4 regions of the Specibacter sp. NPDC078692 genome follow, and region 3 is predicted to be linked to each of the others. Evidence: riboswitches for the same ligand, from Rfam matches in the RefSeq annotation. Region 3 holds a riboswitch; each other region holds the start of a gene.

Evidence for each region. A riboswitch is a leader RNA that binds a small molecule or an ion and turns the genes downstream of it on or off. The one in region 3 is predicted to bind cyclic di-AMP.
Region 1: another riboswitch for cyclic di-AMP. It lies ahead of AB0O97_RS06235 (peptidoglycan DD-metalloendopeptidase family protein); the one in region 3 lies ahead of AB0O97_RS09940 (NlpC/P60 family protein).
Region 2: another riboswitch for cyclic di-AMP. It lies ahead of AB0O97_RS17690 (M23 family metallopeptidase); the one in region 3 lies ahead of AB0O97_RS09940 (NlpC/P60 family protein).
Region 4: another riboswitch for cyclic di-AMP. It lies ahead of AB0O97_RS08235 (transglycosylase); the one in region 3 lies ahead of AB0O97_RS09940 (NlpC/P60 family protein).

Annotation. Positions count from the first base shown of each region.
Region 1 is NZ_JBFBLV010000006.1:22,710-30,157, reverse strand. Features, by position in the region: gene AB0O97_RS06240 (DUF4158 domain-containing protein) at 1-1,405, opposite strand, end outside; gene AB0O97_RS06235 (peptidoglycan DD-metalloendopeptidase family protein) at 1,814-2,629, opposite strand; cyclic di-AMP (ydaO/yuaA leader) riboswitch at 2,635-2,836, opposite strand; gene AB0O97_RS06230 (hypothetical protein) at 3,259-3,720, shown strand; gene AB0O97_RS06225 (copper resistance CopC family protein) at 3,815-4,423, opposite strand; gene AB0O97_RS06220 (hypothetical protein) at 4,575-5,189, opposite strand; gene AB0O97_RS06215 (hypothetical protein) at 5,284-5,520, opposite strand; gene AB0O97_RS06210 (cation diffusion facilitator family transporter) at 5,654-6,565, opposite strand; gene AB0O97_RS06205 (cytochrome c oxidase assembly protein) at 6,625-7,448, opposite strand, start outside.
Region 2 is NZ_JBFBLV010000035.1:85-7,532, forward strand. Features, by position in the region: gene AB0O97_RS17690 (M23 family metallopeptidase) at 286-1,011, opposite strand; cyclic di-AMP (ydaO/yuaA leader) riboswitch at 1,113-1,312, opposite strand; gene AB0O97_RS17695 (hypothetical protein) at 1,654-1,878, opposite strand; gene AB0O97_RS17700 (heavy metal-responsive transcriptional regulator) at 2,243-2,632, opposite strand; gene merA (mercury(II) reductase) at 2,740-4,170, shown strand; gene AB0O97_RS17710 (DEAD/DEAH box helicase family protein) at 4,798-7,448, opposite strand, start outside.
Region 3 is NZ_JBFBLV010000011.1:71,278-78,725, reverse strand. Features, by position in the region: gene AB0O97_RS09970 (alpha/beta fold hydrolase) at 1-383, opposite strand, end outside; gene AB0O97_RS09965 (molybdopterin molybdotransferase MoeA) at 380-1,708, opposite strand; gene AB0O97_RS09960 (DUF6457 domain-containing protein) at 1,716-2,048, opposite strand; gene AB0O97_RS09955 (NTP transferase domain-containing protein) at 2,052-2,771, opposite strand; gene AB0O97_RS09950 (helix-turn-helix domain-containing protein) at 2,917-3,636, shown strand; gene AB0O97_RS09945 (MDR family MFS transporter) at 3,824-5,488, shown strand; gene AB0O97_RS09940 (NlpC/P60 family protein) at 5,654-6,451, opposite strand; cyclic di-AMP (ydaO/yuaA leader) riboswitch at 6,456-6,657, opposite strand; gene AB0O97_RS09935 (M23 family metallopeptidase) at 6,809-7,448, opposite strand, start outside.
Region 4 is NZ_JBFBLV010000008.1:116,810-124,257, forward strand. Features, by position in the region: gene AB0O97_RS08200 (hypothetical protein) at 1-280, opposite strand, end outside; tRNA gene AB0O97_RS08205 (tRNA-Ser) at 410-499, opposite strand; gene AB0O97_RS08210 (crosslink repair DNA glycosylase YcaQ family protein) at 592-1,788, shown strand; gene AB0O97_RS08215 (hypothetical protein) at 1,791-2,273, shown strand; gene tadA (tRNA adenosine(34) deaminase TadA) at 2,306-2,803, opposite strand; gene upp (uracil phosphoribosyltransferase) at 2,826-3,464, shown strand; gene AB0O97_RS08230 (SUMF1/EgtB/PvdO family nonheme iron enzyme) at 3,591-4,466, opposite strand; gene AB0O97_RS08235 (transglycosylase) at 4,531-5,292, opposite strand; cyclic di-AMP (ydaO/yuaA leader) riboswitch at 5,297-5,492, opposite strand; gene AB0O97_RS08240 (MarR family transcriptional regulator) at 5,709-6,164, shown strand; gene AB0O97_RS08245 (MFS transporter) at 6,164-7,438, shown strand.

The sequences.
Region 1 (7,448 bases), on a different contig from region 3:
CCTTGTGCCAGTGCGGCGGCACGAGCGTGTCGTCGATCTCCCGGGGCAGCAGCGGCTTCTCGCCGACCTTCCTGCGCGAGAGTGCTGGCAGCTTCTTCACCCCTGCCAAGATGCTTACCCCGCCGGTTGCGGCTTCCAGCGCCGAGGTCTCACCCAAAAGAGACAAGAACGACTTGACGGTGTTGTAGCGCAGTGCCGGCGCCCCGCGCAGTGCGGTTTGTGCCGAGTCTCCGTCTTGGAGCACCAAGGTCACTACCGTGGCGGCCGCGCCCGACATCACCGACCGGGGCGCGATCTCCTCCAAGGCCCGCCATAGCGCGGTCACATCCACCTCACCCCCGGCTTCCTCGATGGACTCCAGCTTCTCGAGGAACACCTTCGCTGCCCTTGCCACGATCCGTGCCGCATTCTCCAGCTGCGGCAGGGTGGACAGGCGCTGCTTGTCAGTGGCGCGCCTCGCGGTGCTGATCAGCCTGGTCGCCATGAGGATCTCGAACAGATCCAGGGCATCATCGATCGCCTTGGCCTCCAGATGGCGCATCACGGCGGTGAGTATCGCCGTGCGCTTGGGTTCCGCGGTCCGCTCCAACTTCGGGGCCTTGGTGCCCAGCCCGTACCGAGCCAGCACCGAGAGCCGGTTCGGCGGTATCTGTTTCAGCTTCAGCCGTCTCAGCCCGAAGGCGGCGATGTCCTCAACCCGCTGCAACGCACCCTTCATCGCGGTGCCGGTGGTCCGCGTTGGCGGTCGACGCATACGCTCCAGTTCCGAGTACCGGGTGTCCTCCGGTGTTTTCAGCGTGGCAACCAAGTTCCCGGGCAGCGCCGGATCCGCCCGCAGGGCGGCCTTGGCAACCGTGGCGTGCAGCCGCTTCTCGGCGATGGCACGGACCTCGGAAACCTGCCGGGCCAGCACGTTCACCCCGGGTAGCAGCACCCAGTGCCGACGCAGCCAACCCGCCGCGTGGTTGAACAACGCGACAGGTCCCTCGGCGTGCGTCCACGCCCGCCCGTGCAGGAACGCCCTGAACATCCGCCCGTGGGCGGGGTCCTCGTACTGGTGGTAGCCGTATGCATCGCGGATCACCCACGCGTACTCATACGCTGTCTTGGGCCGCTCGGTGTACTCCTTGAGGCAGGAAGGATCCTCAATCTCCAGCTGTTGCGCCAGATGCTCAACGACCGGCCACGGCACGGCCGAGGGGTTATCCAGGAACAGCCCGATGTACCGGACCGTGCACATCTGCAGGGCGAAGCCTAGGCGGTTGTGGTCGCCTCTTCGTTTCGCGATCAGGTTCCGGTCCTCGTCGTCGAGGAAGAAGAAGCGCTCCAGCTCAGGCCGCGTCGGTTCCTCGGCGAACCTTCCATAGGCCTGCGCCTGTTCATCAGTCAAAAATTCCACGGGCATAAGACTGACAATAGCCGCCCCACCAGCAATTGAACCGTCTCGGAAATTATGCCGCCAGTTTTCTGGCGGCATAATTTCCGGGACGGTTCATCATGCTTTCGTTCCGATAGGCAGCTCTTTTGAGACTGGTTCTGAGCGAGATCGGCCCATGGGCTAGGCAATCGGAGGGATGCCTTTGCCACTCTTGACTGGGCGCACGCCAAGGGGGTACCCACTTAGCGGCAAATAAATGCCTGCAAGTGGATACCCCCTCACCGCAAGCTGGTCGGGATCACAGAGATGAGTCCTGCACCACCAAATCGAAAGTAGGTCCTATACACAGCAAGTAATTTGCACCTGGGCAACCTTTTTTGCCCCACTCCGGACTGGGACGACAGCTCGGAGTGTGGGAATGCTGGCGAGGGAGGTCTAGACAAAGGGGTCAGGGTCGACAGTCTGGCCGTTGACCATGACTTCAAAGTGGAGGTGGCAGCCGGTGGAGTTACCAGTTGTGCCTGCTCCCGCCACTAGGGCTCCCTGGGTGACTTGCTGCCCGACGCTGAGTCCGATGTTGGCCAGGTGGTTGTATGTGGTTTGGATGCCATTGCCGTGGTCAATGACAATGCGGTTTCCTCCGCCATACGGGCTCCATCCAGCTTCTGTAACTGTTCCGGTGCCAGCCGCGAACACTTCGGTATTGCAGGTCGCTGCTAGGTCCAAGCCTGTATGCAGTTCTCCACTGGCGCCCGAGAGTGGGTTAGACCGGAACCCGAAGGGAGAGTTGACGGTCATGCTTGCTAGTGGCGGGCGCAAAGTGGTTGAAGGAGTTTCCGGCGCCGTTGTTGCTGGGGCCGGCGATGCAGGTTGCACCTCGCTCGACTGGGCTTGGGCGGGGATCGACTGGGCTTGGGCGGGAGCCTTCGAAGGTGCCGGCTTGCTGCTGATGGCCGGCGCGGCGAAGCTGAGTGCCACGTCTTTATTGGCAGTCACCTGTGGCTGGTTCTTTTCGATCGCTAAAGGCGCGGTTGAATCCAAGGTGTCAGGGTTGTGGGCGACGCCAGCGTGAGCGGCCGTTAAGGTGGCGACCATGATGAATCCGGAAGCGGCGATGGCGCCCATCTTTCGCCCGAGACGGCCTCGCTTCGGAACGGTAGCTGGAGGTAGGGACCAATGGCGCCCGGTATGGCGGGGAGCTGGCACGGACATTTGAGCACGGCGACGGCCGTGCTGGCGGTGGGAAGGCATGGTGGTAATCCTCTCGGCGCCGGCGAAGTTAGCTGTCGGATTCGGGCGAGAGTTCTGCCCGGCACATCTGATAACTGGTCGCAATTGCGATGGCCAGTTCAATGTGCTTCACCCCAAGGTGCGCTAGCGCACCACTGATGGGTCCTCCACCCCCGCCTAGGAGTTGATTGGACGTGGGCCGCCGGCGGGGTTTGGCGAAACGGTACACGAGCATACCTATGCAGATATGCCATAGCTAGTGAGCCACAGCCGTCACGGGAGCTACAGAACCACGGTGTGAATGACAGTCAGCTTGCCCCTGACGCTCGGGCGCTGCACAATCACTTCCGCATCATGGCTGAAAGCAACGGATCAAGAGATCAGACGGCGGTAGTATGAACGTATGTTCATATGTCTTTTATTTTCGCCTAGTAAGCTGGGCGGATCCTGTGAGGGTTGGGTGAGCATGGACTGATGTACTGACGCCAGCGTAGATCGCAGGACTTAGCTGGCCAATTCCTTCGCTCCGGCACAGACGCTCGTCTACTCGGATCTGAACACATCCTCGGTCTGCGGACGCTCCGCCCCTCCACTTCCCCACCAGACCTCATAGGGCACTCGCCAGCGGCACCACCCACTCGTAAGGATTTATGAAAATTTCAGACCCAGACCCGAACATGATGCCAGCCCCGTCCATGCATCGTGAGGAAGTCGCCGCGGGCACCAAGATGCCTCTGGGTGCCCGACGGCTCATGTTCATCGGTGGATTCTGCATTCCTGTAGGCCTAATAGCCACTGCATACATATTCGGCGCGCAGCTGCTACTTGTGGCTGGCATTGTTGCGGTGGCGGTGGCACTGTCATACCAGGACGGACAACGCTGGTTCGCCGGGTGGTCGTGGCTAGTAGCTCTCGCTGGAGCAGCGTGGTTGGTAGCAACTGGGGCCTACTGGCTGGCCATCATATCCGCCGTCGAAGCGTCGGGCCCGCCCACGTTGTTACCGACCATTCTTTTCGCCGTCGGAGTGGGTGCATTCGTTGTAATGGCCCTTGGAACCCTTTGCGGCTGTATTTCTCGTTATCTCAGAAACCGGCGGACAATGGCCGCGTGATGCATTGATGGTCGATCCCTGAGGCTTTGATCGAGGATCGACCATCCACCGTTGGCAACTGAAGGACTTGCTCCCAAGCGCCAACGGGTTTAGCCTAGGGAGCTTCGCTTTTGCGCAAGCTTCGACGGACGATGATCATGGTTCCAACAATGGCAGCCAAAATAGCTGCCGGTATTCCGATTGCCAAAACCAAGCCTCCTGCGTTTGATGATTCAGGTTGATCGGAGGTCACGTCAGAGGCAGCGTTCACCGCTGGGCTGGCTTCGGGCACCACTGTTGTTGGCGCTGCAGTGACCGTCGCGCCCTGGCTAAGGTCCTGAACAGTGAAAGCGTAGTTCCCCTCAATGGGGTGGCCGTCTGAGGAGACTGCACGCCACAACACCTTGTATTGCCCGGAGCTGCCGTTGGTGATCTTAGTGGAGAGTGTTGGACCTTGGATGGTGACCTGGCCGTCGCTGACAGTTTTCCCCTCCCCATCGGTGACGGTGATGAGACTGAGTTTCAGGCTTTCGGAATCTGCCGGAGGATTGGACAGTGTCAACGAGACTGAGCTGGGCGCTACGGCAACTGTGGCATCAACGCCCGGAACGGTGGATTCGAGCGCGTCATGGGCTAGTGCTGGTGCGGCTGCGAATGCCGGAATAAGTGCCGCCGCTGCCAAGGCCATGCGGAGTCGGTAGCGTCGAATTTGAAATTTTTTCATGGTGTATCTCTGCAATTCTGTTCTGTGTTCCACTGGATTATTCTTCAGTGCTTCTAAGTCGTTGGTGCGCTAGGTGCGTCGAAGTACACTCCGAAGGGCAATAGACCGTTCGGGAAACTAGGTCGCATCAACTGCGGGCGTGTAGGTGGGGCTATGCGGGCAGATGCGCTTCCGTTCGCGGAGGCCCCCGTGTTGACGGTTTTCCAAGGTACCTCCATCGCCGTGCGAGCGTACCGTATTTTGCAGTCAGGGTGCTCGATGTTGGAGCAACCCCAAAAGCTTCTGGTACCACAGCAAGGGGACGAAGCCAGCGCGCAAGAGCCCAAAGTGCGGCTTCTCCCCACGCCAGAACTATTGCAGCCAGTACTGTTGCTGCGGCGTGCAGGACCAGCATAAGTGGCGAATCAGCGGCAGCCAGGTGCTCAGTGGGGATCGTCTCGACTGCGGGCCTCGCCACGGGGCCCAGCACCACTCCGTGATGTGTCCCATTTTCGAACAAGAGAGTGCTGTCACCAGAAAATACGGAGAAGGCATGGTGCAGAGTAGTTTGGCCTGCAGCCAGGTACGCCACGAGCACCGGGCCCGTCATTCTTATGCCTGCGAGCAAGACTGCGGAGAGCAAGACAACACTCGAGAGGGCAGCCACAATTGTCGGTGGCGGCAGGTGGCCCCCTGCCATCAGGTGGGCTGCGGCAGGCAATCCCAGGACGGCGACAGCTATCACCGCTGCCCGCGGGAAGCGAAATGGTGCACAAACAGCAGCCATGGGCACCATACCTTTCTTGACGAGGTGGTTGCTAGATACGAGAAAACGGCGGTGGGGTGATCATGTGGGTTATCGGGGGAGCTGACGTAGGTGGCTACTTGGCAGTGTCATTGGCGGTCATTTCGAGTCCATTTCTTCCGCAAAGATTCAAAGAGCCCGGCATCCTTTGCGCATACTTGCCTTGTTGGCTAGCAGTCGCGGCGGCGAGGGTTAGCATTTTCGATTGGCGGTGGATGGGGAGCGGGTCACAGCCAGTGATAAATGCGATTTTGTTTACGAATTCATCTTTAGGCTTACCAAAAATGCGCGGATTTCTTTGAATGTCTTGCATCTGACACCAAGGCATTCAACTGGTGGACCAGATCAGTCCTGCCATCACAATTACGGACATCAATAGCCATACGATCCTAGACAACTATTGGATGGGACTTCCCGAGTGGTCGATGTTGGTGGATGCGTCGTCATCAATGATGGATATTCTCTTGGTCACGGTGGGTTGAGGTTTCTATCTGAAACGTTGAGTGTTCGATGCCGATATCAAAGTGGTGGGCGACACAATCCTGCAGGTTCGTCAGGAGGACTCCTGCCTGGCCGTCAGTCATGCAGGAGTCCTCAACAGTGATGTGTGCAGAAAGCACTGGTGTACCGGATGCCACCAATGATGCATGCAGGTCATGGACATCAAGGACATTAGGTAATGCGAGGATGTGCTCACGCACTTTCGAAAGGTCAAGGCCCTTGGGAACACTTTCCATCAGAACATTGATGGTGTCACGGAGTAATTTCACTGTTCGGGGAATGATCAGCGTCCCGATTAACAACGACACAACAGCATCGGCCTGGAGCCAACCGGTAGTTGCTATGACGATGGCGGCGACGATGACGGCGATCGAGCCCAACGCATCGTTGAGCACCTCCAGGAAGGCTGCCTTCATGTTGAAGTTGTGGTTGCGTCCTGCTGAAAGGATGACGAGGCTAACAGCATTACCAACGAGGCCTATGACGCCGAACCAGAGCATCATGGACTCTCCGACCTCTGGTGGATCGAAGAGTCTGCGGATGCCTTCGATGATGACGAATCCACCTACAGCCAAAAGCAGCGATGCCTGTCCGGCCGCAGCAATGATCTCGGCGCGCTTGTAGCCCCAAGTACGGCTTATCGATGCTGGTTTCAGGGCCAGAGACGCCGCAAGCAGCGCAATCAATAGTCCTGCTGAGTCGGTGAACATGTGCCCTGCATCGGCCAAGAGTGCGAGACTCCCGGTCAAAATAGCCCCGATTATTTCGGCAATCATGACTGTGAAAGTTATGACAAAAACAAGTAGAAGCTTGCCTCGCTGGCTGGTACCTGCTGCTGCGTGATCGTGGTCGCTCATGAGGTCATCTCCAAGTCGCTAGGGGAAGTCGCTGAATTTTGACAGTCGTATTGGATAAGTTACTGATGCTTCTCGACTCGTTCACAGGGAACATGCGGTTTGCCCATATGCATACACTCGGCATTTTTCCGCCCGAGCTCACCGTATGTGATCCGGCTCCGAACCACTCCGAGGCCGGAAATTCGCCGTTGAATGGACATGACGAGAATGATCATAAGGCCCATCGCTAGGCCGACTACCCCCTGGATGGCGCCGGCTGAGCGTTGATCTGCCAGAGGGGCCAAGCCCCATTCTCTTCCCATGCCGAGGAACCATTCAGGCTCAATCACAGTTGTTGAGAACCTCAAGGCAGTTCCCATAGCCACTTGAGCCACTGTCACTACCAGGAGCAAAACGATGCGAGCCCGATACGAAGTCATTGATTGCGTGCTAGCGCGCTTCCCGATCATTGACTGGGCGAAGAGGCACCCGATTACCACGAAATAGACGTTCATAAGCTCATGGCCCGCGTGTTGCCGGAGTGCAAATCCGAATGCATCCGAGTAGTAAAAGAGAGCCATTGACCCGATTAAGGTCGCGGAAGTAAGCCCTGGATGCGTGGCCACTGTCCATAATCGTGATTTGGTGGCTGCAGCGACCCACTCTCGGGGGCCCATCGATCCGTCAGTGCGAGGTTCAAAAACCCTAAGAGCCAGCACGAGGGGGGAACTGAGCGCGAGGAGAACCGGAACAATCATCGTCAGCGCAAGGTGGTCGAACACGTGAGCACTGAATAAGACACGCCCATAGACAGCGGGTCCACCGGAGGTGAAGAACACCAGCAGGCCCAGGCCTATCAGCCATGACACGCTTCGAGCCGCTGGCCAGCTGTCGCCGCGTAGTT
Region 2 (7,448 bases), on a different contig from region 3:
TAAAAAAGCCCTTGTTCAGCAACGGCACCGCCAGACAACCCGTTCGACACCAACCACCCTGGAGAGCTTCGGCAGCTATCCGCGGGCGGCTTTGTCCAGCCGCCCGCTCCTGTGCCAGGCGTAGTCGACGGGCGCCGATTTCGCAGCGCCTGAACTTCCATGCCTCGAAGTTCCATCACCGGGCAATTGGGCGCCGCGACACCTGAGGAGAACCCCGAACCCATAATGGCCGCCGGGCAGCGTACGCTCAAAGCCACGCGCCCGGCCGCAATCCATGATGAAGTCCTAGATGAACGGTGTAGGGTCCACCGTCTGTCCATCAACTACGACCTCAAAGTGCAGGTGGCATCCCGTGGAATTGCCCGTCGTGCCGACTCCAGCTATCGGGGCGCCGCCATTGACCTCCTGCCCAACACTGACCCCAATGGAGTCCAAATGGTTGTAGGTGGTCTTGATCCCACCACCGTGGTCGATAACGATTCGATTTCCGCCACCATACGGGCTCCACCCAGCTTCCGTCACGGTACCTGAGCCTGACGCAAATACTGAGGTGCCGCACGCGCCAGCAAAGTCGATCCCTGTGTGCAGTTCCCCTCCCGCCCCAGTCAGCGGATTGACCCGATACCCAAATGGTGAGGTGACCGTCAGCTCAGCCAACGGAGGGCGAAGCCCTGAGGACGGCTGCGCGGGCGTTGGCACAGCTGCTGGCGCCTCTTCTGGCGCCAGTGTGGGAATTGGCGCCTCTTGGGCAGCCGCCGGGTGCAGGGCGCTCGGCGGCGTTGCTGCCTGGGCTGGCTTGCTGGACACCAGTGGCTTAGCGAAGGACACCACGACATCCTGATCCGCCGTTATTTTCGGTTGACCCGAGGACATAGACACGTTGGCGGTCACGGCAGGCGAAAGATGATTGGTCTCAGCGTGGGCGGCAGGAAGGGCAGTCAATGCAATGAAACCTGCTGCTGCGACAGCCATCGTCAATGATTTCTTGCCTGTGAAGGGCTCGATAGTCACGTCAGGGGCCGACGCCCAGTGACGTCCTTTGTTCGACGTGTTGATGAGTCTTGATTTGGTCGCGCGACGGCGGCCATGCTGGCGGTGGGCAGGCATAAATGAGGTCCTCTCAACGCCTACGAAGTTAGCTGTCGGATTCGGGCGAGGTAGGCCCGGCCAGTCCAACGCCCCGCCATATAGGCAGTGGTTTGTTGAGCAGGCTTCACCCCAAGGTGCAACAAGGCACCGGTAGTGGTTCCTCCGTCCCCGTCGCAAAAATGAACGATCGCGGACCGCCGACGGGGTTTGGCGAAGCGGCCCACGAAATACCCGTTAGGGGTATATATTTTTTCAATCCTAACGGACAAGAACCAAAAGTTATAATTTCGTTACACATGAAGTTCGGTGCCCAGGCCACGTCACCTTTCACCACTGGCTGACCGCCGGTCCGACCTCCACATACCCGGGATCAATTCACTTGGACCCGCGGAAACCCAATCCTCTCAATTCCTCGTCTCTGGCAGTCTTCCTCAGGTTGGCAGTTCGGCTCAGGAGATGATCCAGCTTCGGGCCGGCCGGGAATGCTAGTCGGCGGCAAATAGCGGCCAGATACAAGGGCAACTAGGCTCCCGCCCAGGACAGAAAGCCCCACAAATTCATATTTCACAGCCCTCCTGACCCCTCGGCCAGCCAGGCCAAATAACGCAGTTCGTTGAAAATATGCTGCCCCTTTAGGGCAACAGCTGAGATGTCATCAACCATGCCGATGCACCTGTAAAAGTCGTACGCGCGGCACTGGCTAGCCTCAAGGGTAAAATTTGCCCAGAGGCCGGCAAGCATACCGACTCGGTCGCCGCGAATCTCCAGCTCACGTAATTCAACGAACATACCTCGACCCAACGTCTATACGGATGGCGACGGCCTGCCCATTGCCGCCCGGATTTCTTCCATTGAGCCAGATCGCCGATTCCCACAGTAAGCCGAACCTCATCAGCGCGTCCTTGCGCGCCGCAATTCAGAATCTGTGAATGTCGGTTCGGTGCGGTGGTTCATTGATGGTTCGGTTTGGCGGTTCTTGTTGCAACCGGGGCCGCAGAGTCGCGACTTGTCAGCCCATCAGAGTCACGGCATGGTCGGACAGGTGTTCGGCCCCGCTGAGGTGCCAGGCCAACGGGCAACCTTGGAGCCAACCAGACCCTCGACCAGACGCACGGGGCCATGGGCACCCGCGACCACCGAGGTGGGATGTTGATCAGAGGTAGCGGCAGACCTGGTCAGCGGAGCAGGAATCCGGCTCCAGTTTGCTCGCCTTTACATGGAGCTGGGAAATAGTTTCCCTGAGGGCCAGAAGCTCGGCGATCTGAGCATCGAGTTCGCCGAGGCGCGCCCCCAGCAGGCCCTGGACGTGTGAGCACGGCGTCTGGCCGCCCTCACGGATCTTCAGAATCTGCCCGATCTGGGCGAGGGTGAGCCCGGCGGCCTGGCCACGGTGGATGAACCCGACCAGCCCCACGGCATCCTCGGCGTAGTCCCGATAGCCGGAGGCCAGGCGTTCGGCCGGGGGAAGCAGCCCCGACTCTTCATAGAACCGCAGTGTCTTGGTCGTGGTCCCGGTCGCTTCCGCAAGTTGTCCGATCCTCATATTCGACGATTCCCTTTCAATGGCGACCACACTTGACATTCCACTGTACTGGAAGGTTCATGATGGTGCCTAGGATCTTTTGAACCACAGGGAAGAAGGCGTCTGGAATGACAAACGAAGAATTCGACTTGGCGATTATTGGTTCCGGCGGCGGCGCTTTTGCGGCCGCAATCCGGGCCACCGGATTGGGCAAGCGCGTCGTGATGGTGGAACGCGGCACCGTAGGCGGGACATGCGTGAACACCGGGTGCGTGCCTTCGAAGGCGCTACTGGCCGCCGCGGAGGCACGCCACCTGGCGTTGGATTCGGCCCGTTTCCCCGGGGTGGCGGCCTCGGCGGGTCCGGTGGACATGCCGGCCCTGATCCAGGGCAAGGCCGCCCTGGTGGAGTCTATGCGGACGGAGAAGTACGTCGACCTGGCTGCGGATTACGGCTGGGCCATGATCGAGGGGGACGCGTCGTTCACCGGGACCCAGGACGCACCGCTGCTCCGGGTCGCCTCCCCAGATGGTGCCGTGCGAATGATCGAGGCCGGGCACTACCTCGTGGCCGCCGGGGCCGCGCCCTGGGTTCCCCCCGTTCCCGGGCTGGCCGAGGCCGGGTACCTGACCTCGACGACGGCGATGGAACTGGCGGAAGTGCCCGAATCATTGCTAGTCCTAGGCGGGGGCTATGTTGCCCTGGAAATGGCGCAGCTTTTCTCCCGGTTGGGCTCCCGGGTGACCATGCTGGTCCGTTCCCGGCTGGCCTCGCAGGAGGAACCGGAGGCAGCCACGGCGCTGGCCGGGGTGTTTGCCGACGAAGGCATCCGAGTGGTCCGGCGGGCCACCGTTGACAGCGTGGCGAGCGATGAGGCAATCGGAGGAATTCTGGTCTCCGCATCCGTGGCTGGCGGAAAGGAAGTATTCCGGGCTGACCGGCTGCTCGTGGCCACGGGGCGCCATCCCGTGACCGAGGGATTGAACCTTGACTCTGTCGGAGTGGAGTCCGGGGTGTATGGGGAGATCGTTGTCGATTCCCGCCTGGCCACTTCAAATCCGCGCATCTGGGCCGCCGGGGACGTGACCGGCCACCGCGAGTTCGTTTACGTCGCGGCGGCCCACGGCGCCCTGGCCGTAGACAACGCGTTCACCGACGCCTTGGCCGAGGTCGACTACCGGCACCTGCCGCGGGTCACCTTCACCAGTCCAGCCCTCGGGTCGGTCGGAATGACGGAGCAGGAAGCCGTCGCTGCCGGGATCCGCTGCGAGTGCCGGGTCCTGCCCTTGGAATACGTGCCGCGAGCCGTGGTCAACCGCGACACCCGCGGCTTCATCAAGGTTGTCGCCGAGCGCGACACCGGACGCATCCTGGGCATCTCCGCGGTGGCCAAGGATGCCGGGGAAATCGCCGCCGCCGGCGTCTACATCCTCGAAGCGGGAATGACCACCGCGCAAGTCGTCGCCGCGTGGAGCCCCTACCTGACGATGGCCGAAGGCCTCAGGATCGCTTGTAAGGCCTTCACCACCGATGTCTCGATGCTGTCCTGCTGCGCCTGAGCCGCAACGCTCGAGTACGTCCAAGACTTCGGCTATTCCCAAGCCCCATTCGTGGTCAGCGACCACCACCACTGGTCAGGATTCAACCCCACCGAGATTGAACGGCTCCGGCTCGCCATTCAATATTCACCCCCAACCGGAGATCCAGTACCGCATGAAAACCACATGCGACACTCCCCTGCGCCACTGCCATACGTCCAACTTTTCCCTACTCACCACCGCAGCCAGATCCCATCGCCAAGCCCGCACCCACAGCAAATTCACCCCCACCCTTCCATGCTGCAGCCGCAACCAAAGAATCCTTACACGCCTGGCATCCAAGGTCCTGGCCGTCGGTTTGCAGCACGACGCCCGTACACGTCATTGAAGCCCATTACTCCCATGAACTGGCATGGAAACTACAACTTGCGGCCAGTGCGGAACTCGCTGGCGCAATTCTCATCGCGCGCCTCGGCAAATCAACCCATTCGTCTCACCGCACCACGGCCAGCCCGCCTCGTCTTCGACCCAGTGCTAATCAGGGACCGATTGACGATTTGTGTGCATCAGCCCGACCAGCAACCTTCAAGGACGAACGAAACGGTCTTCGGCTGCCTCAGCACAACTCAAAGAGGTCGAACCCTGATGTCAGGGCGAACACAGCACTCGAAGACGGACGCCATACTGCTGTGACGTCGACCATGCCGACGATAAGAGTGCGTGTGTTGTCACTGCGTACCCTGGCGGCGATTTTTTTGCGAGCGCCTTTGCCAGTCTTTTTAGAGAGAGGCTCGCTCCCAGGACCAGCCAAATCTCTCTTTCAGCACCATGGTTCTGCACCACCCTGTTAATCCGGTTCCAATACTCCTCACCACTATTCGATGCCGTCCCGGCCCTGTGTCGGGTCGTTGCCCCATGAATCCCGTCCGTCCAAGGATTGGTCCAACTAGTTGTAGACGGGCTCTCCACGTTGCCAATCGCGAGGTACTTCATGTTCTTTACCGCCTGCGAAACCACTTCGTGGAGCGCTGATGCTGACACGTGAGACTTTTTGAACTGGGTTTTTCCCTTGGCATGAACGAAGATGACCTTTGAATCAGAGAAGCCAACAAAGTCAGCGATCTCGGTCCCCATATCAGTGCAAAGGATCGTCGACCCGGCGCCCAGCGCGTTGGGAAGGAGAGCCTGATCGATGATGCCGAAGACTGAGGCAGGGTCCCATTTGCCGTTTATCACGGTGCCCTTTTCGCCTGTCGACGCCTCTAGCCTGCTGTGTCCTGACACGATCGATAACAGGCCGTGACCTGCGTCGCGTTCCGTGGGTTCAAGGGACCAGAAGTTACCGTTCGAGTAGACGACGCCACTCTTGTCGGCAACTTTGAGGCCACGGGACCGTTGCACCTCATCCCAAAACGAAGCCTTTCTTCCGTGTTTGGATCGATAGGGAACCTCGAAGTCAGACTCCAAGTCGAAGCGTTTTTCTATCTCCGACCATGTAACCCGTGTTTTCATCGTCACGCCAGCAATAGTGGCGACGAAAGAACGATCACTCCCAACCGTCCCGCCCCATTTCTCCACCGTCAGTGGTGGTCCGTTGCTATCTATCGGTTCGAAGGAGTCTGGGTCAACGTCGATCATCACGTACGTAGGCTGGGATACGCCGGACGGGGCCGCCGGAGAAGAATATCGCCCTATGACACGCGACGGCGAGTTATTGGCGTCAAGATCCTGGCCGATCTCGGAGAACCAAGCTAGCACGTCGGCCAGCTTGCCCTCAGTCGGTCTTTGGTCCCGAACCCGCGCATTCTTTACCCCTGCGTAGCGGGTAACGTTATCGGGGCCTACCTTAATTGACCCCTTGGCGGTCGAGTAACCGAAGGTGCCTACGCCGACTTCAGGGGCGATGAGGCGAAGATCGTCGGCAGAGATGGAACGACCCCGCACACTCCATGGACCCAAGTCGTTGTTGACGAGAGTGACTGTAGAAATCCGAGCCGAGTCGGGTAAGAGACTAACGAGGGACTGTGCCGGGATAGGGTTTGTACTGTCCTGGACAGACCGGGGTACTGACGAACCAGAGTCAGCCACAAAGAGTCTACTACCGTCCCAGTGAACGAGCGCGTAGCCGAGAGACATCTCTACGAATGCCCCAGCGAGTAGGAGCGGTGAGTTCTCTACGGACAAATAGATCAGGACCCGGGTTGCTCTATCAGGCGCTGTGACGCTCAGGACCTGCTGGTCCTTTTCAATATGGTCAGCAGTGACCTCGTCCATTATCTGGTCGAGGTTGGGCGTCCGAGCGAGGTGGCGCACAGAGGCGTTGAGCCGAAAACGGAGGTGCTTCCACGCATCATCGGCACTCAAATCCACTTGCTCGCGAAACAGCCTATCCCAGTAGATCGATTTGGGCTGGGCGGCTAGGAGGGCTTCAATACCGGCAGGATCTGTGGCAACTTTATGAGGAGCCTCACCATCATCATAGCGTCGGTACCGATCCCAAGCGTCTTCCATCTCGCCGTCAAGGGCAAGCACATGTGCACTCGCATTACCTTGGCCGGAGCCCATTCGAAGTACGCGGCCGATCTGTTGGATTCGCGCCCGATCGTTGCCGAACCCCTCGTAGATCGCGAGAATGTTCAGTTTCGGTTGGTCAAAGCCCTCAGTAAGCTTGTGTTGGTGAACCCAGAATCGAATGTCCTCCGGTCGCTCGGACGGCGGCGGAACGCGCTTTAAGAGTCCTTCGTCCGCGACCTTCGCATCGAACGTCTCGTGGAAACCATACACGATGTGTCCTTGAGCTCGGAGTGCATGAACCATCGCCTCCACCGAGGCTTTGCTGGTGCAGCGAACGACCACCCTAGTCGACGCGGGTACACGCAAAATTTCGATCTTTGCACACAGCACTCTCGCAAAGTCAACCTCGTTGGTAACTGATTCAAGGATGTGGAATTTGGGTTCACGAAGGATTGCATCCTCCACGGCTTTGGCGTGGCTGTAGCGAAACTGGCAGTTCGAATCAAGCACGAAACGCTTGTTGTCATTGCGAAATGGAGTAGCGGTCATTAAACACGTGGGGAGTCCCGTCGCCCGCACGGCGACAGACCAGGTCGGAGCAGGCTCATAGTGACACTCGTCGACGATGACGCAGGAGAAAGCAATGAAGATTTCGGCCATCTTCGACGGGCTACCGCCTTGGGCCTTAAATATCTGAACGACCATCGCCATGGTCGTGACGTAGACCGTCGGCTCTGGATTGTCTACACGCACCTTATTCATAAAGTCTGCGGCACTCTTAACTA
Region 3 (7,448 bases):
CCGGCCGCATGTTCGGCCATCCCCACGCCGAAACCGCCGAAGCTGTGTCCCACGAAATTCACCGGCAGCCCGTCCGAATGCTCCAAGGCCCAGGCCAGGACCGAGTCAATATCCAGCGATCCCCAGTTGTACCAGCGGACTTTCTGCCCGCGCAACGATCCGTCGCGGGATTCACCAATTCCCCGGTAGTCGAAGGTGACGGCGGTGAAACCGTTGGTGGCCAGGAATGCGGCGTAGCGGTGGTAGTAATTTGCTTTCACTGCCGTGGCGCAGCCAATGACAACCGTCCCGAGCCGCCGGGTCCCAGGGGCCACGTCAAATACCGTGCCGTGCAGTTCCCGACCGTCGGCACACTTGAACACCGTAGCCGAAGAAGTGCTCATTTCCAGGGCAGAATCATGGAGGGTAGCAGCTCCCCCATTTTGGCGCCGTGCGGCGGAACTGCCATGACGCCGTCGGCCGCTGCGAGTCCTCGCATCATGGCCGAATCGGTGTGGGCGACGGGTGAAGCCAACCCGTAGACCAAGCGGTAAGGCATGATGCGGGTGGGTCCCTGATATTCCTTGATGGGTGAGCCGCATGGCACCTCGCTCAGCGTCGGCATGGGCAGGCTTCCGAGGCGAGCTAGCAACGGTGCACCCAAGGTCATGAGTCCCACCATGGCGGCCAGCGGGTTGCCGGGCAAGCCCACGATGAACCGTCCGTCGGGCAGCTCGGCCAGCAAGGTGGGGTGGCCTGGGCGCATGGCAATGTGCGGAATGTGAAAGGTGCCACCCATGGATTCGATGGCGGCACGTAGGAAGTCAGCGCTGGAATGTCCTGTTGCGCCGGTGGTAATAACGACGTCGGCCGGGTCGTCTTCGTCGTCGGCCAGGGCGTCCAGCATGGAGGCAAGGTTGTCGGCTGCGCGTTGCAAGCCAACCACCGTCCCACCGAGCATCTCAACCACGGAACCGAGCTGAGGCGAGAAAGCGTCGCGCACAAATCCGGGTTCTGGCAGACCCGAGGGCACCACCTCGTCACCGGTCAGGACAATCTTGACGGCAGGGCGGCCTAACACCGAGAGTTCATCGAGGCCACCGAGTGCCGCGAGTGAAACATGGGCCGGGTTCAGGGTAGCGCCTGCGGCGATCAGCAGTTCCCCTTCCGCAGCCTCCTGCCCGGCGGGGCGGATATGCTGCGCATTCTTCGGCTCACCGGGACGAGCGTCACCTCCGCGTACTAGGATCGGCAGTCCGTCGTCGTCCTTGGCAAGCTCGCCCGCTTCGCTGCGCAGCACAGCTTTAGCACCAGTAGGAATCAGGCCCCCTGTGACAATGGGGACGGCCTGTCCTGGTGCCAGCCGCCGGCCAGGCTCTGCCAGAATCCACGGAGGGCTACCCGCAATGGCCCAGCCGTCCATGGCCGAAGAGGCGTAATGCGGCATAGCAAGACTTGCGAACACGTCTGCGGCAAGTATCCGGCCCACAGCCATGCTCAGCGGAACTGTATGTGCAACCAGCGGTTCTGCCGCATGCCATGCAGCCTCCCGCGCTTCCTGCCAGGTATGTGGCAAAACTTTGCCGGGCACGGCCTCGGGTAGGACAACCTCGGCCTGTGCCCTCGAACCTCCTGCTGAATCAGCGGGCACAGTGCCAGCAGTTGGTTCCCCAGTTGCAGCGGTCGGCTCGGTAGCAGCGGTAGCAGCGGCGGCCGCGTCATCCATCATGCCGGTACTAGTTTCCCTGGGATTTTTCGCCAGCATCCACGGCAGGCGCATCCACGGCAGACGCTTCCACGGCCGGGGCCTGTGCCGCAGCCAGCTTCTTGGCCAGCCCCAGCGCAGCCTTCATGGCCACTGGTTCAGGTGCTTGGCCCGATCCCGCCGCCAAACCTGCCGCCAGCCCCGCCACAAAAGTAGTCAGAGGCGCCGCTGGACGAACGATCGAATGCGCAGCGACACCAGCAACATTCAGGACCGCGTGAATGTCCACGTCGAGGTCGCCAATTTCAAAGGCCTCCAGAAGCTTCTGGGTCCACTCTTGCAACAACTCGTCATGATTTTCCAACAGTCATCCTTCCGCACCGGCTGCTCCCGCAGCGATCCCCTGCGCACGAGCATCCGCCCAAGTGTCAATGTCCGCCGTCAGCTCTGCTGGCACGACGAGTTCCTTCATGTTCACATTAGCAACCAGCGCGAAAACCGAGGCATTCTCCAGACGGTGCGCCGCCCGCGCCGTGTCAGCCGCGGCCCGCAACTCACGCAGCGGATAGACGGCGGCCAAGGGCTGCTTCTTCCCGTCAGCCACCGCCATCACGCCCTGCCCAGGAGAACAGTCACCAGATGCATCCAGCAAAAGTCGCGCCACCGCACCGGCCCACGGCATATCGCACGCCAGAACTAGCACGTGTCCGCGATCGGCTGCCAGAGCCTCAATCCCGGCCGCAATCCCGGCCGCAGGACCGGAATACGGTGGATCTTCCTGGACTGCCATCGCCTGGCCTGCGTGTTCGGCCGTCGCCAGCCAGCCTGCAATCTTTTCTACGGGACCTACGACGGCGATGCCGCCTTGCGCTGTCGCCACACCGTCTGTTTGGGCTGGGGTGGACGCGGAAGTGAGCTGCGTTGCGGTGCTCCGGCCGGCGAGTAAGCCCACGACGGCATCAACGGTGCGTGCCAAGAGTGTTTGGCCTTCCATTATGAGCCCCGCTTTGGGTACGCCACCCAGTCTGCGCGAGAGCCCACCAGCGAGAATCAGTGCTTGCAGAGGTCTCTCTTGATCGCTAGTCATATGGCCATCGTATCGGTCGCGCCAGCGGTGGCACTCACCGGAGAATAATTGTGCACTCACTAAAAATTTGCAGGAACTACAAATAGAATTGAAGCTGTGCTCAACGGAATCACGTGGCACTGTGCACACCTTCACAGGAATCAGCATGAGCGTGAAAACAACGCAGTCGTCGTCCGAGGACGAATCGCTCCCCAACGCTCAACACGCTCAACATGCTCAAAACGCTCAACATGCTCAGGACACCCGGGACACGCTGCGCAATAGAAAGCGGGCCGCCACACGGCTGTCCATTCGCCGCGCGGCCATTGAGCTTGGCCTTCGTCACGGCTATGAGAACGTCACCGTCGAGATGATCTGTACGGCTAGTTCCGTCTCCCAACGAACGTTTTTCAACTATTTCGGCAACAAAGAGGGCGCCTACGTCAGCCCACGGAGGCCGCTGCCGACCGCAAAGCAGCACCGAGGTTTTCTCGAAGGTGGCGGGACCAGTGTTTTTGGTGGGTTGTTCGGGCTGATCTCAACAACCTTTATCGAGGCCGAGACCGATCTGGAACTGTTTCAAGCCAGGCATCGGCTCATCCACCAGACTCCCGGGCTGCTGGAGCGAGAAAAAGCCAAGATCAGCGAGACGGAAGAGATCTTTGTGGGCTACATACTGGAGCGGTTCCGCCATGACGGGCGCAGCACCACAGAAACCCCGGATCTTGAGGACGAGGCACACATCGTTGTCGCCCTCGTCTCAGGTGCCCTCCGTTTTGCCCTGCAAAAATGGGCCGCAGGAAATTTCACTGCCAACCGTGAGTCCTTGATGCAGACCACCGCTGAGCTCATCCAGCGCATCACCGCCAACGAACACTGGCCGTGAGCAGCCACTAACAGTCAGCAGCGCAGTACTCAACCACTGCCGCACCATCTCCTCACCCGGCGAGCCACCGCACAAGCCAGCACTCCTGAGCAACAGCTGAGAAACGCCGTCGAACCTTCAGCCGTACATTCATTAGAGTCATCAACCCGCAGCCGCCCGCACCTCACACGGCCGCTAGGAAAACATCATGACGTCAACTACTAACACCGTGGATCAACTCCCAACGTCCGACCGCCGCAGCATCCTCCTCGTTTTCGCAGGGCTGATCCTGACCATGCTGCTGGCGTCGCTGGACCAGACCATCTTCAGCACCGCGCTTCCCACGATTGTTGGCGAGCTCCATGGCGTCAATCTCATGCTGTGGGTCATCACCATTTACATTCTCGCCTCCACCATCATGCTCCCCATTTACGGGAAGCTGGGTGATCTCCTAGGACGCAAAGGCCTGTTCATCGGCGCGATCTCCGTCTTCATCCTCGGTTCAATCGTGGGTGGTTTTGCGCAGGACATGACGTGGCTGATCATTGGCCGCGGCATTCAGGGGTTGGGAGGTGGCGGTTTGATGTTGCTGTCCCAGGCCATCATTGCCGACGTGGTCCCTGCCCGTGATCGCGGACGGTACATGGGCATCATGGGCGGCGTGTTTGCGGTGTCCTCGGTGGCTGGTCCGCTGCTAGGCGGCTGGTTCACTGACGGTATCGGTTGGCGGTGGGGCCTCTGGATGAACATCCCCTTGGGCCTGCTGGCCATTGTTTCCGCCGTGTTCTTCCTGCGGCTGCCCGCCCATCCCAAGGTTAAGGCCCGTGTTGATGTGGCTGGCATGGCATTGTTGGGTATCGCATCAACGCTCTTGGTTCTAGTGAGCACCTGGGGAGGGACAAAATATGCGTGGGCTTCGGTGCAAATCATCGGCATGGGTGCCGGCACTATTGCTGCCGCTGTGCTGTTTGTCTGGGTAGAGAGCAAAGCCGATCATCCCATCATGTCTTTGCACTTGTTCAAGGACCGCAATTTCAATCTGACGACGGCGGCCGGCCTCATCACCGGGATTGCCATGTTTGGGACGCTGGCCTATATGCCCACATTCCTGCAGATGGTGACCGGCGCCAATGCCACGCAGGCGGGTTTCTTGATGATTCCCATGATGATGGGGTTGCTGGTCACTTCGATAGCTTCGGGACAATTGGTCAGCAGAACCGGACGGTACAAGTGGCTGCCCATCACGGGGATGTTCATTGTGGCCGGCGCCCTGATCCTGCTCTCAACCATGACCGCTAGCCTGCCCGTTTGGATCATCTGCTGCTACCTGGCCATCATGGGCATCGGGCTGGGCACCTCGATGCAGATTCTGGTGCTGATTGTGCAAAACCAGTTCCCGAACTCCCAGGTGGGCATGGCGACTGCGTCCAGCAACTACTTCCGTCAGATTGGCGCGTCGTTGGGATCAGCCGTGGTGGGCAGTCTCTTTGCGCACCGGTTGGCAACGCTGCTCACGGAGCGGATTCCTGCGGGTAGCTCTGGTGCGCAGGGTTCCGGCAGTATTAACTCGCTCACGCCCGCCATTGTTCGGGGGCTTCCGGAACAGTTGCGCCACATTGTGGTTGGGTCCTACAGCGATGCGCTGACACCAATTTTTGTCTACATGGTGCCGTTGCTGCTGTTAGCCGGGCTCTTGTTGCTGTTCGTCAAGGAGATCCCGCTGGCCACAAGCATCAACCGGGGCGGGCCGCTGGAAGGGGTTGAGGCTTCAGAAAGGTCCCAGGTGGACGGTTCCGCAGCCCGGGAAGCCACTAACCTTTTGGATAGCCTGTACGGCGCGACGTCGCCATTGATACGGAAGGTGCAGTCATAGTGGCCCAGCCCGGGGTTGGCGGCTTCGGGGATCCGGGCCGGACGGGGACGATCGGCCGCCACGCCAAGGTGCAACGAGCTAGAACTCAAGCAGGCGAGTAGATGCACCGTTAAATGCCAAAGCCCCGTCAAAAGACAGGGCTTTGGGCACAAAAGCTGGTATTACTTAGTGACCCACAGCAATGAAGACGGGAGCGGAAGCTCCATAAATAGAAACTCCTGCGATCTTAGTGGTTCCCTGGTAACCGCCGTGAACTGCCTGGCCGTTGCCAATGTAAACAGCGATGTGGGCCAGACCCACGCCACCGTCTGCATAGTAGATCAAGTCGCCGGGCTGTGCTTCGCCCTGAGATACTAGACGGCCCTTGTTCAGGTAGTCACCGGGCCAGCCAACCCAGGAAATCCCAGCGGCAGACAGAGCGTTGCGAACCAGCGCGGTGCAGTCCTGGCCAATTCCGAGCTGACCCAAGGCAGCACTGGCAATGATCGCGCCAACGCCACTCGGGGCTACAGACTGGGTTGCAGCCGGCTCAGGCGTTGAGACCGTTACGGCCGGCGCTGCGGCCGGTGCTGCGGCCGGTGCTGCTTCAGCAACCGGAGCTGCAACTGCAACTTCACTGGACTGCGCCTCTACAACTACCGGCTCTTCAATGACAGGAGCCGGGGTGGAGGTGATGGTGGGTGTAGCGAAGGAAATCTTCACCGTGGAAGCTGCCGTGATGGCGGAAGCGAGTTCCGTGTTCAGGTTCAGCGTTGTGGCACCGTCCGAAGCGCGCTCCACTGTGGGAGTTGCGGCGTTTGCGGCGATACCGGAAGTCAGTACAAGCCCTGAAGCTGCTGCGATGACAGCAGCCTGACGACCAACCCCGCCGACATTGAAACTGACGGCTTTCGTGAGGGTGGAGATCGGACTGGTCTTAACAACCTCGGCGCGGTGGCGCCCGAGGGCAGTGTTTGAAGCCAAGAAGGATTCCTCTCCCAAAGCCTGCGAGGTAAGCTGTCGGATTCGGATGGGAGTCACCCGGCCGCTCCACGTTGTCCCACCCAAGGAATTTCTTCCCTGCCAGTGACTGAACGCTTCGCGGCTTCACCCCTAGGGTTTCGCAAAACCGCTGCGAATCCCGATTATTGGTTCCCCCGCCCCTGCCAGACGATTGATACGAACGGACCATGAGTAGTGGCAGAGCTAGGCAATCGACTCATGGGCGCCGACTTGATTCGAAGTTGGCGCGATTACGACGGTACAACAGTTTTTTCTCAATGTCACGTTCAGGTCACGGTCGTGTGACTAAGTCGTAACTATGGAGGCCCTGTGGAGGACTTACAGCCAACCCTTAGGATCGACAACTTCGTCGTCGATGATGACCTCGAAATGCAGATGGGGGCCGGTAGAGGCGCCTGTGGAGCCACTGAGGCCCACAACATCTCCGCGTTCAACCTTCTGGCCAACCTGCACCAGATTGGCGCTCATGTGGTTGTACGAGGTTGAGAGGCCGTTGCCGTGGTCGATAACCACGCGATTGCCACCACCGAAGTCATGCCAGCCCGAGAAGGTAACGGTTCCACCAGCGGCGGAAAGTACTTCTGTGCCGCTTGCGACGGCGTAGTCCTGGCCGGTGTGACGCTCATCGATCTGGCCGGTGATGGGGCTGATGCGGTTACCAAAGGGTGAACTCTCAACCAAGGTCAGCAGGGGTGCCGAGAGGGTCCCTTTGGAAGCCTGGGGCGTCACGTTGGAGGCGTTGACCTTGAGGGTTTCTTTGAGCTGACCATCAGGGTTCAAGGCACTGCCGATTTCCGGAGTGGCGAAGGTGATGGGGATCTGCGCGCCTGCTGTGACCAGTGTTTCCGCGGAAACAGCTGCTGCAGTATCGAGGTGAAGGTCTTCGGAAACCTGCGTGGAAGGAAGCGTGACAGCCAGGACTAGACCCGTGGCCGCCATGGCTACGCCCATTTTTTGG
Region 4 (7,448 bases), on a different contig from region 3:
GTCCGACGCGTAGGTTCCCGTCGTCAAGGCCTGCATCAAGGAATGCGTTGGCGTGGCACTCGCTAGTTGCTTCGGAGGAGAGCAGGCCAGCGGCGGATTCCTTGTCCCCGGCAAGCAATGCGGTGACGTAACTGTGAACCACGCCTTCGGGTGACCCGGGGTCTGCGGGAGTTGCTGGCCCGCGGGTCAGTACCACCACAAAGGCCACGACGACGAGCAACAAGATGCTGCCCAGCAGGATTAGGGGAGTGCGGCTCCCGGCGGCTGGTTGCTGTTCCATGGCTCAAGTATGCGTTGGAAACCGTTTTTTGGCCGCTAACCCACCGCTAACACCGAATTCTGACGCCGAAACGACGCAAGCTCCCTCCCGAAGGAGAGAGCTTGCGTTGGCGATGTCACGACATCACATTGGCGGTGACGGTGGGATTTGAACCCACGTCAGGCTCTCACCTGAACAACATTTCGAGTGTTGCACCTTCGGCCGCTCGGACACGTCACCAACGCGTCAACCTTACCGGGTCAAAGCCGTACAACAAAAATGAGCTTCCGCGCCCGCCTATGGATCGTGCATCGATAAGGCAAGATGGCCTCATGGACAGTGCAACGCAGCGTGCCTGGAGCTGGCACAAACAGGGCCTCGACGGATCCCTTGCGGGCAGCAACGCCGCAGACGTCTTCGCCAAAGCAGGCTGGGCCCGCTCGATCGGCGGCGCCAATCCCTATATGACGCTCTTCGCACGCGCAGGCATCCGCCGTGAGCAGGCCGACGCCGAGGTAGCAGCCCTTCACATCCATGAACTCCCGACGGCGCGCGGCTGCACCTATGTGCTGGGGGAGCGTGACTACGCCTGGGCGCTGTCCCTTGGCCAAGGGGCAGCAGAGGCGACGGTAAAAGTCTTAGACAAGCTCGGCGTCGAACGTTCCGAGGTGAACGCGCTCGCAGATAAGACCCTGAAGATGCTCCACAAGGCGCAGGACCCGCTGGATCCGAAACAACTCAAAGGCCAACTCGGTGATGCCGTGCGCAGTCTGGGCGAGGAGGGCAAGAAGAAGGGCGCCTCCACAACACTGCCCACGGTGCTCGGGCTGCTGCAGGCCGATGGTCGCATCCGCCGCGTGCCCATCAATGGGCGGCTGGACCAGCAGCGTTACGCCTACACGGCGTGGGGATTGCCCGCTGCCGAGGAGACTCCGGAACAAGCCCGGGCGCACCTGATGGAAAGCTACCTAGCCTGGACTGGCGGAGCCACACTCAAACAGAGCCAGTGGTTCACCGCGTTTACCGTGGCGCAAACCAAGGCCGCGCTCGCAGCCGTGGGTGCCGTTGAATCCGCCGTGGTGGATCCGGGTGGGCTGTGGATGCTGCCCCGCGATGTGGCGGAAGCGGCCACTTTTACCGCCCCGGATGAAGAGCAAATTCAGCTGCTCGCTGGCTCGGATTCTCTCTTCCTGCTCCGTCGCAACGCTGCCGACCATTTTTCCGAGGGGGACCGGGAGCTTCATCTGGTGGGTGCCAAGCTTGCGCTTCAGGCGGACCTGCCGGACCACCCCATCGTGGACCGCGGCCGGATTATTGGCCTGTGGCAGTACGATCCCGGAGCCGAACGCATCGCGTACTGGACCTTCCAGCCACCCACGGTGGCTGTGGCGCAGCGCATTAAAGAGGTCGAGACCTTCATTCGCGAAGCCCTAGGCGACTTCCGCTCCTTCAGTCTGGATTCGCCGTCGAGCAGGCAAAAGCGGATCGACGCGATCAACGCAGCGGCGGGCTTCGGAAGAGGAGTTTGACCATGCGCAAGGTGTACTCCATGGCAGCCGCGGCCGCACTGTTCACGGGTGCGGCCGTGACCGGCTGTTCGGGGCCTCTCGGGACGGCGCCGATGGGCTCGGCCTGCATGCCGCCACCGTTCTCACTGAGTGCCGATTCGGCTCAGCGCGGTGGCAGCTTCACTGTTCAAGCCAATGATGCCACCTGCAATCCGAGGTACGGCGATAGCGCCCAAATACACATTGAGGTGCTCGATTCCTCGGGAACCATAATTCTGGAGCTCCAAGCCCCCATGAACGACGCCGGCGGGTTCCGTACAGATCTTTTGCTCCCCGAAACTGCCGTCCCCGGCCAAGCAGTGGTCTCGGCTTATCCATATAACCTCGACTGGTGCGATGACACTGGACGGAACAACCGCGTGGGTGCCCCGCCCAATTCCGGAGCGCTAGAAATTCAGCGGGTCTCGTGCGTCATGCCGTCACAGTCGATCATGATTACGCCTTGACGGTGTAGCTACAGACGGTGCGGTCCCGGCGCCTACAGGCGGTGGCTGGCGAAGAAATTTTTCAGGAGAGCGGCGCATTCGTCCTCGCGCACACCGGGGAACACTTCCACCCAATGGTTGAGTCGGCGTTCGCGCAGCACATCAAATACTGACCCAGCTGCTCCGGCCTTCTCATCCCACGCGCCAAAGACCACCTTCGGAATGCGCGCCAGCACAATGGCCCCGGCGCACATGGTGCACGGCTCCAATGTCACCACGAGCGTGCAATGAGCGAGCCGCCATTCCCCCAACTTCGCGGCAGCCTCACGGATGGCCACCACCTCGGCGTGAGCGGTGGGATCCCCATGCGCCTCACGCTCATTTCGGCCCAAACCCAGGACTTCACCGTCCGGTCCGAGGACGACAGCGCCGATGGGGACATCCGCCGTGCGCAAGGCCTGCTGTGCCTGAGTAAGCGCAATACCCATCCACGCAGCATGCAAAGCCGTGGTAGTGGTCTCGATTCTTGGCAAATCTGGGGAATTGGACACGGCTCAATGGTAGCTTTTATTTATGCGCGTATTCGTTGCGGATCATCCGCTTATTGCCCACAAGTTGACTGTTCTTCGAGACAAGAACACGCCGTCACCGGTTTTTCGTCAGCTGACTGAAGAACTGGTCACGTTGCTGGCCTACGAGGCGACTCGTGAAGTGCGCGTGGAGCCCGTCAACATCGAGACGCCCGTGACCAACGCTATTGGTACTGGTCTGGTCAAGCCGACACCCCTGGTCGTGCCGATTCTGCGTGCTGGCCTGGGCATGCTCGAGGGCATGACCCGCCTGCTGCCCACCGCCGAGGTTGGCTTCCTGGGCATGGCACGCAACGAGGAAACCCTCGAAGCCATCACCTACGCCGAGCGTCTTCCCGAAGACCTCACTGGCCGCCAGGTGTACGTCCTGGATCCCATGCTCGCCACCGGCGGCACCCTGATCGAGGCATTCAAGTTCCTCTTTGACCGCGGTGCCGCGGACATCACCTGCATCTGCCTGCTCGCAGCACCGGAAGGCCTCGCCAAGCTCGAAGCTGCCCACGGCGGACGCGACAACGTGCACGTAGTTTTGGCCTCTATCGATGAGGGTCTCGACGAGAACTCCTACATCGTGCCGGGCCTCGGCGACGCGGGCGACCGCCTGTACGGCGTAGTGGACTAAGCACACTGATAGGAAATGCCACAGTTTGACGTTGTTGCCAGGGTTTGAACCATGGCAACAACGTCAAACTGTGGCATTTTTCGTATGCGGCGGCGCAGCTGATCTGTGGGCGGCGCAGGGAGGCCGTCAGTGGCGCAGCGGGGTCCAGCCAACGGGCCGTGGACCCGTGATGGCGGCCCTGTTTCTGTCGGCGTCAGCGGACCAGCCTTGAGCGGCCATGGTGCCAGGTTTACCCACCGCACCGCGAGCCACTCTGAATCCCACATCTTCCAGCACGGCATCCGGGGCGCTGCCTCGGCGGACCGACGCCCGGGCGCTCCACGGGCGATCATCCCAGCCGGCTCCACGCAAACTTCTGTAGTCACCGTAGCGGGCGGTGTCGGCGTAGTCCCAGCACCATTCCCAGACATTGCCGATCATGTCGAAGAGTCCGAAGCTGTTGGGTTCTTTAGTGCCAACGTCTTGCGGGCCGTCAAGACTATCCAAAAACGTCCAGGCAATGTCGGGCAGTTCACCGTACAGCGGGCCTGTCGAACCGGCGCGCGCAGCCCACTCCCATTCCGCTTCCGTGGGCAGCCGGAAGCCGTCTGAGTCGACATCCCAGAAAACGTCGCGGCCGGCGATGGCGTACGCGGGCGTCAGGCCAGCCAATTCCGAGGCAGCATTGCACCAGCCGACGGCGTCAAACCAGGTGAGGGGTTGCGCGGGGCGCCGGTCGAGCGCAAGTGGGGTTCCGGCGTCGTCAGCGGCAGACGCCATGGGGACCGCAGGGTTAGCAGTGGCAGTAGAGGAAGGGAATGAGGAAGTGAAGTTCGACGTCGGCCCGCTCACCAGATCCCACATGCCGCGGGTCAGTTGGGTCTTGCCGAGGGTGAAGGGGAGTAGTGCCTCGTCCCGGGTGATGCCTGAGCGGGCGTCGCGCAAGTGGACGGTGCCGCCGGGAATCGGCAGTAGTCCTAGCGCGGTAATCAGCTCGTGGCGAGCAGCGGTTTCATCAGCCATAGACTCGCCTTTCATGCGGTGCTAAGCGGTGCTAGGCTCGCGCTGAGCTGCGTTCGCGCTGTAGTTAGTACCAGCCCACGGATTCGGAGTGGCCCCAGGCCCCGCAAGGTGATCCGTAACGGCCTTCGATGTAGCCCAGGCCCCAACGGATTTGGGTTTCATAGTTGGTGGCCCAGTCGGATCCGACGCTTTCCATCTTGCTGGCTGGCAGCGACTGGACAATCCCGTAAGCGCCACTGGAGGCGTTCTCGGCCGTGGTGCGCCAGTTAGATTCGCGCTCCCAGAGCAGGTTTAGGCAGTTCATCTGGTCCGCACCCCAGCCGTGGGAACCCAGCTGGCTGGCCGCGAAAGCCTTCGCTGCGGCGGGGTCATCCACGGCGGCGGGGCGTGCAAGCGGGGCAGCTTCAGGGCTCGCCACGGGAGTGACCGCAGCGGCTTCGGGCTTGACCGGAGCCGCGGAAGGTGTGGTTGTGGGCGAAGCCTTGGAGCTGACGGTGATCCCGGAGAAGCTAATGGCTGCGTCCGACGGGGCAGAGATAGCAGTGGGTACGCCCTGATCAATGGCTGCGACCAGGCTGCGCGTGTCCGCGCCATCGGCCACAGGGTTCATGGTGTTTGAGGCCACCGATCCGGCAGCCATCAAGGCGCCCACGACGGCTACAGCGGCCATGCACTTGGCGGTGGTAGAGACAGCAGAAACGCTGCGCGGGGTGGCCGCACGGGTTCCCGTGCGGGCCGTTCCTTTGTGGACAGTAGCTAGGTCGCGAAGTGAGGGCCGGCTTGCTGGTTCTGCGCGACGACGGCCGCGCTGAGGTGCTGCAGACATGTGTGGTGCCTCTCTACGCCTGCGAGGTGAGCTGTCGGGAACGGACTAGAGAATCCGGCCGCGCAGCTTCCAGAGGCAGTATTCACTGCCTATTTTCGTTGCGCTGGCTTAACCCCAAGGGCTTCCATTATGGGAAGGCCCGTAAAGATTGGGTCCCCCGTCTCTGCCATGGATCTGGTGGGAATGGGCGGCGGCAGAGCTCGGCGAACCGTCCATTGATGCCAGAACCGGTAATGATTCAGAAGGCACTTTAGCCAGCGTAACCGAACCGAAACCATATGTCACATTATGGTAACGACCTTTGTAGTAGGCGACTTTTTGGCGGGTGAGCAAGTTGACATTTACTTAGCAATGCTAACGATCTATGATTGGAAGCAGAAGATACGAAACTTTTGTAACTAGGTAGATGAGCAACCATGACTGAACATTCCCCGCAACCCGTCCAAGATACTGACGCCCAAGATCCAGGGCACTTGGCCGCGGAACTGCGGGTGGCCGTGATGCGTACCTCGAGGCGGCTCCGGGCTGAAGCGGCGACAGGGGAATTGAGTCCCGGACGCTACTCGGTGCTGGCGGGGCTAGGGGAAGGGCCTCGGACCGTGGGGCAGTTGGCTGCACGGGAACAGGTGCAGGCGCCGTCCATGACTCGGATTGTCAATGACTTAGCGGCAGTTGATTTTGTCAGCCGGAGTGAAAATCCCTTGGACAAGCGCCAAGTATTGATCAGCATCACCGCTGCCGGGAGTGCTGCACTGCGCCAAGCGCGCTCCTTGCGAACCGCGTGGCTGGCGCAGCGAGTTGCCGCGCTGACCCCACAGGAGCGGAGCACTCTCCATGAGGCGGCCTTGATCCTGCAGGAGATGAGCGCCTAATGAGTTCAATGTTCCGAGCGCTCAAGGTGCGCAACTATCGGCTCTGGGTGACCGGTGCGCTGGTCTCCAACATCGGTACGTGGATGCAGCGAGTGGCGCAAGACTGGCTGGTCTTGACGGTTCTGACCAACAATTCAGGAACAGCCGCGGGAATCACCACTGGCCTACAATTTCTGCCCATTATTTTCCTAGGGCCCTACGCGGGGCTCTTGGGAGACCGCGTCAACAAGCGAAAGCTGTTGCTAGTTACCCAATCGGCCATGGGGATCTGTGCGCTTTTGTTGGGAATCTTGGTGGTCACGGGCTCTGTACATCTGTGGCATGTGTATGCATTGGCGCTCCTACTGGGTGTGGCCAGCGCCTTTGATGCTCCGTCAAGACAGGCGTTTGTCTCGGAAGTCGTCGGCAAGGAAGACGTCCCCAACGCCGTCGCACTTAATAGCGCGTCCTTCAATCTGGCCCGTCTTGCTGGCCCCGGTGTTGCCGGGCTGGTGATCGCGCTGGTTGGCACGGGACCGGCCTTCCTGATCAACGCCGCCAGCTTTGCGGCCGTGATCGTCTCACTGTGGCGGATGCGAGCCGATCAGCTCGTCCCTGCGGTGCACGTGCCCCGGGCCAAGGGGCAGATTCGTGAAGGGCTAGTGTACATTCGGCAGCGGCCCGATCTGCTCATGATCATGGTGCTGGTGTTCGTGGTGGGCACCTTTGGCATGAACTTCCAGATCACTAACGCGCTTATGGCCACCACTGTGTTTGACCTGGGGGCGGGGGAGTATGGGCTGCTGGGGTCGGTCATGGCAATTGGCACGCTGGGAGCTGCGCTGTTGGCGGCCCGGCGCCAGAACACCCGGATGGTGTACATCATTGGCGGTGCCCTAGGGTTCGGGATCACCGTTGGCGTGGCCGCAGTCATGCCGAGCTACGTCCTCTACGCAGTGGCTCTGGTACCGGTGGGGCTGGCCTCACTCACGTTCATGAATGCCTGTAACACCACCATCCAGTTGTCCACCGATGCGGCCATGAGGGGACGAGTTCTTGCCGTGTACATGGTGGTCTTGCAGGGCGGGACGCCCATAGGTGCGCCGTTGGTGGGCTGGATTGCCACTGAATTTGGGGCGCGCTGGTCCTTGGGGCTCGCAGCGGTTGTTGCTCTTCTTGCCGGCTTAGCCGCTTTGTTCCTGATGAATCGGCGCAACAACGTCAGGCTGCGGGACCAGATCAGGGGCCTACGCCCCCATTGGCCCGTCCTGGGCCTGCACCGTTCGGCCAGTTAACCCGTTCGGC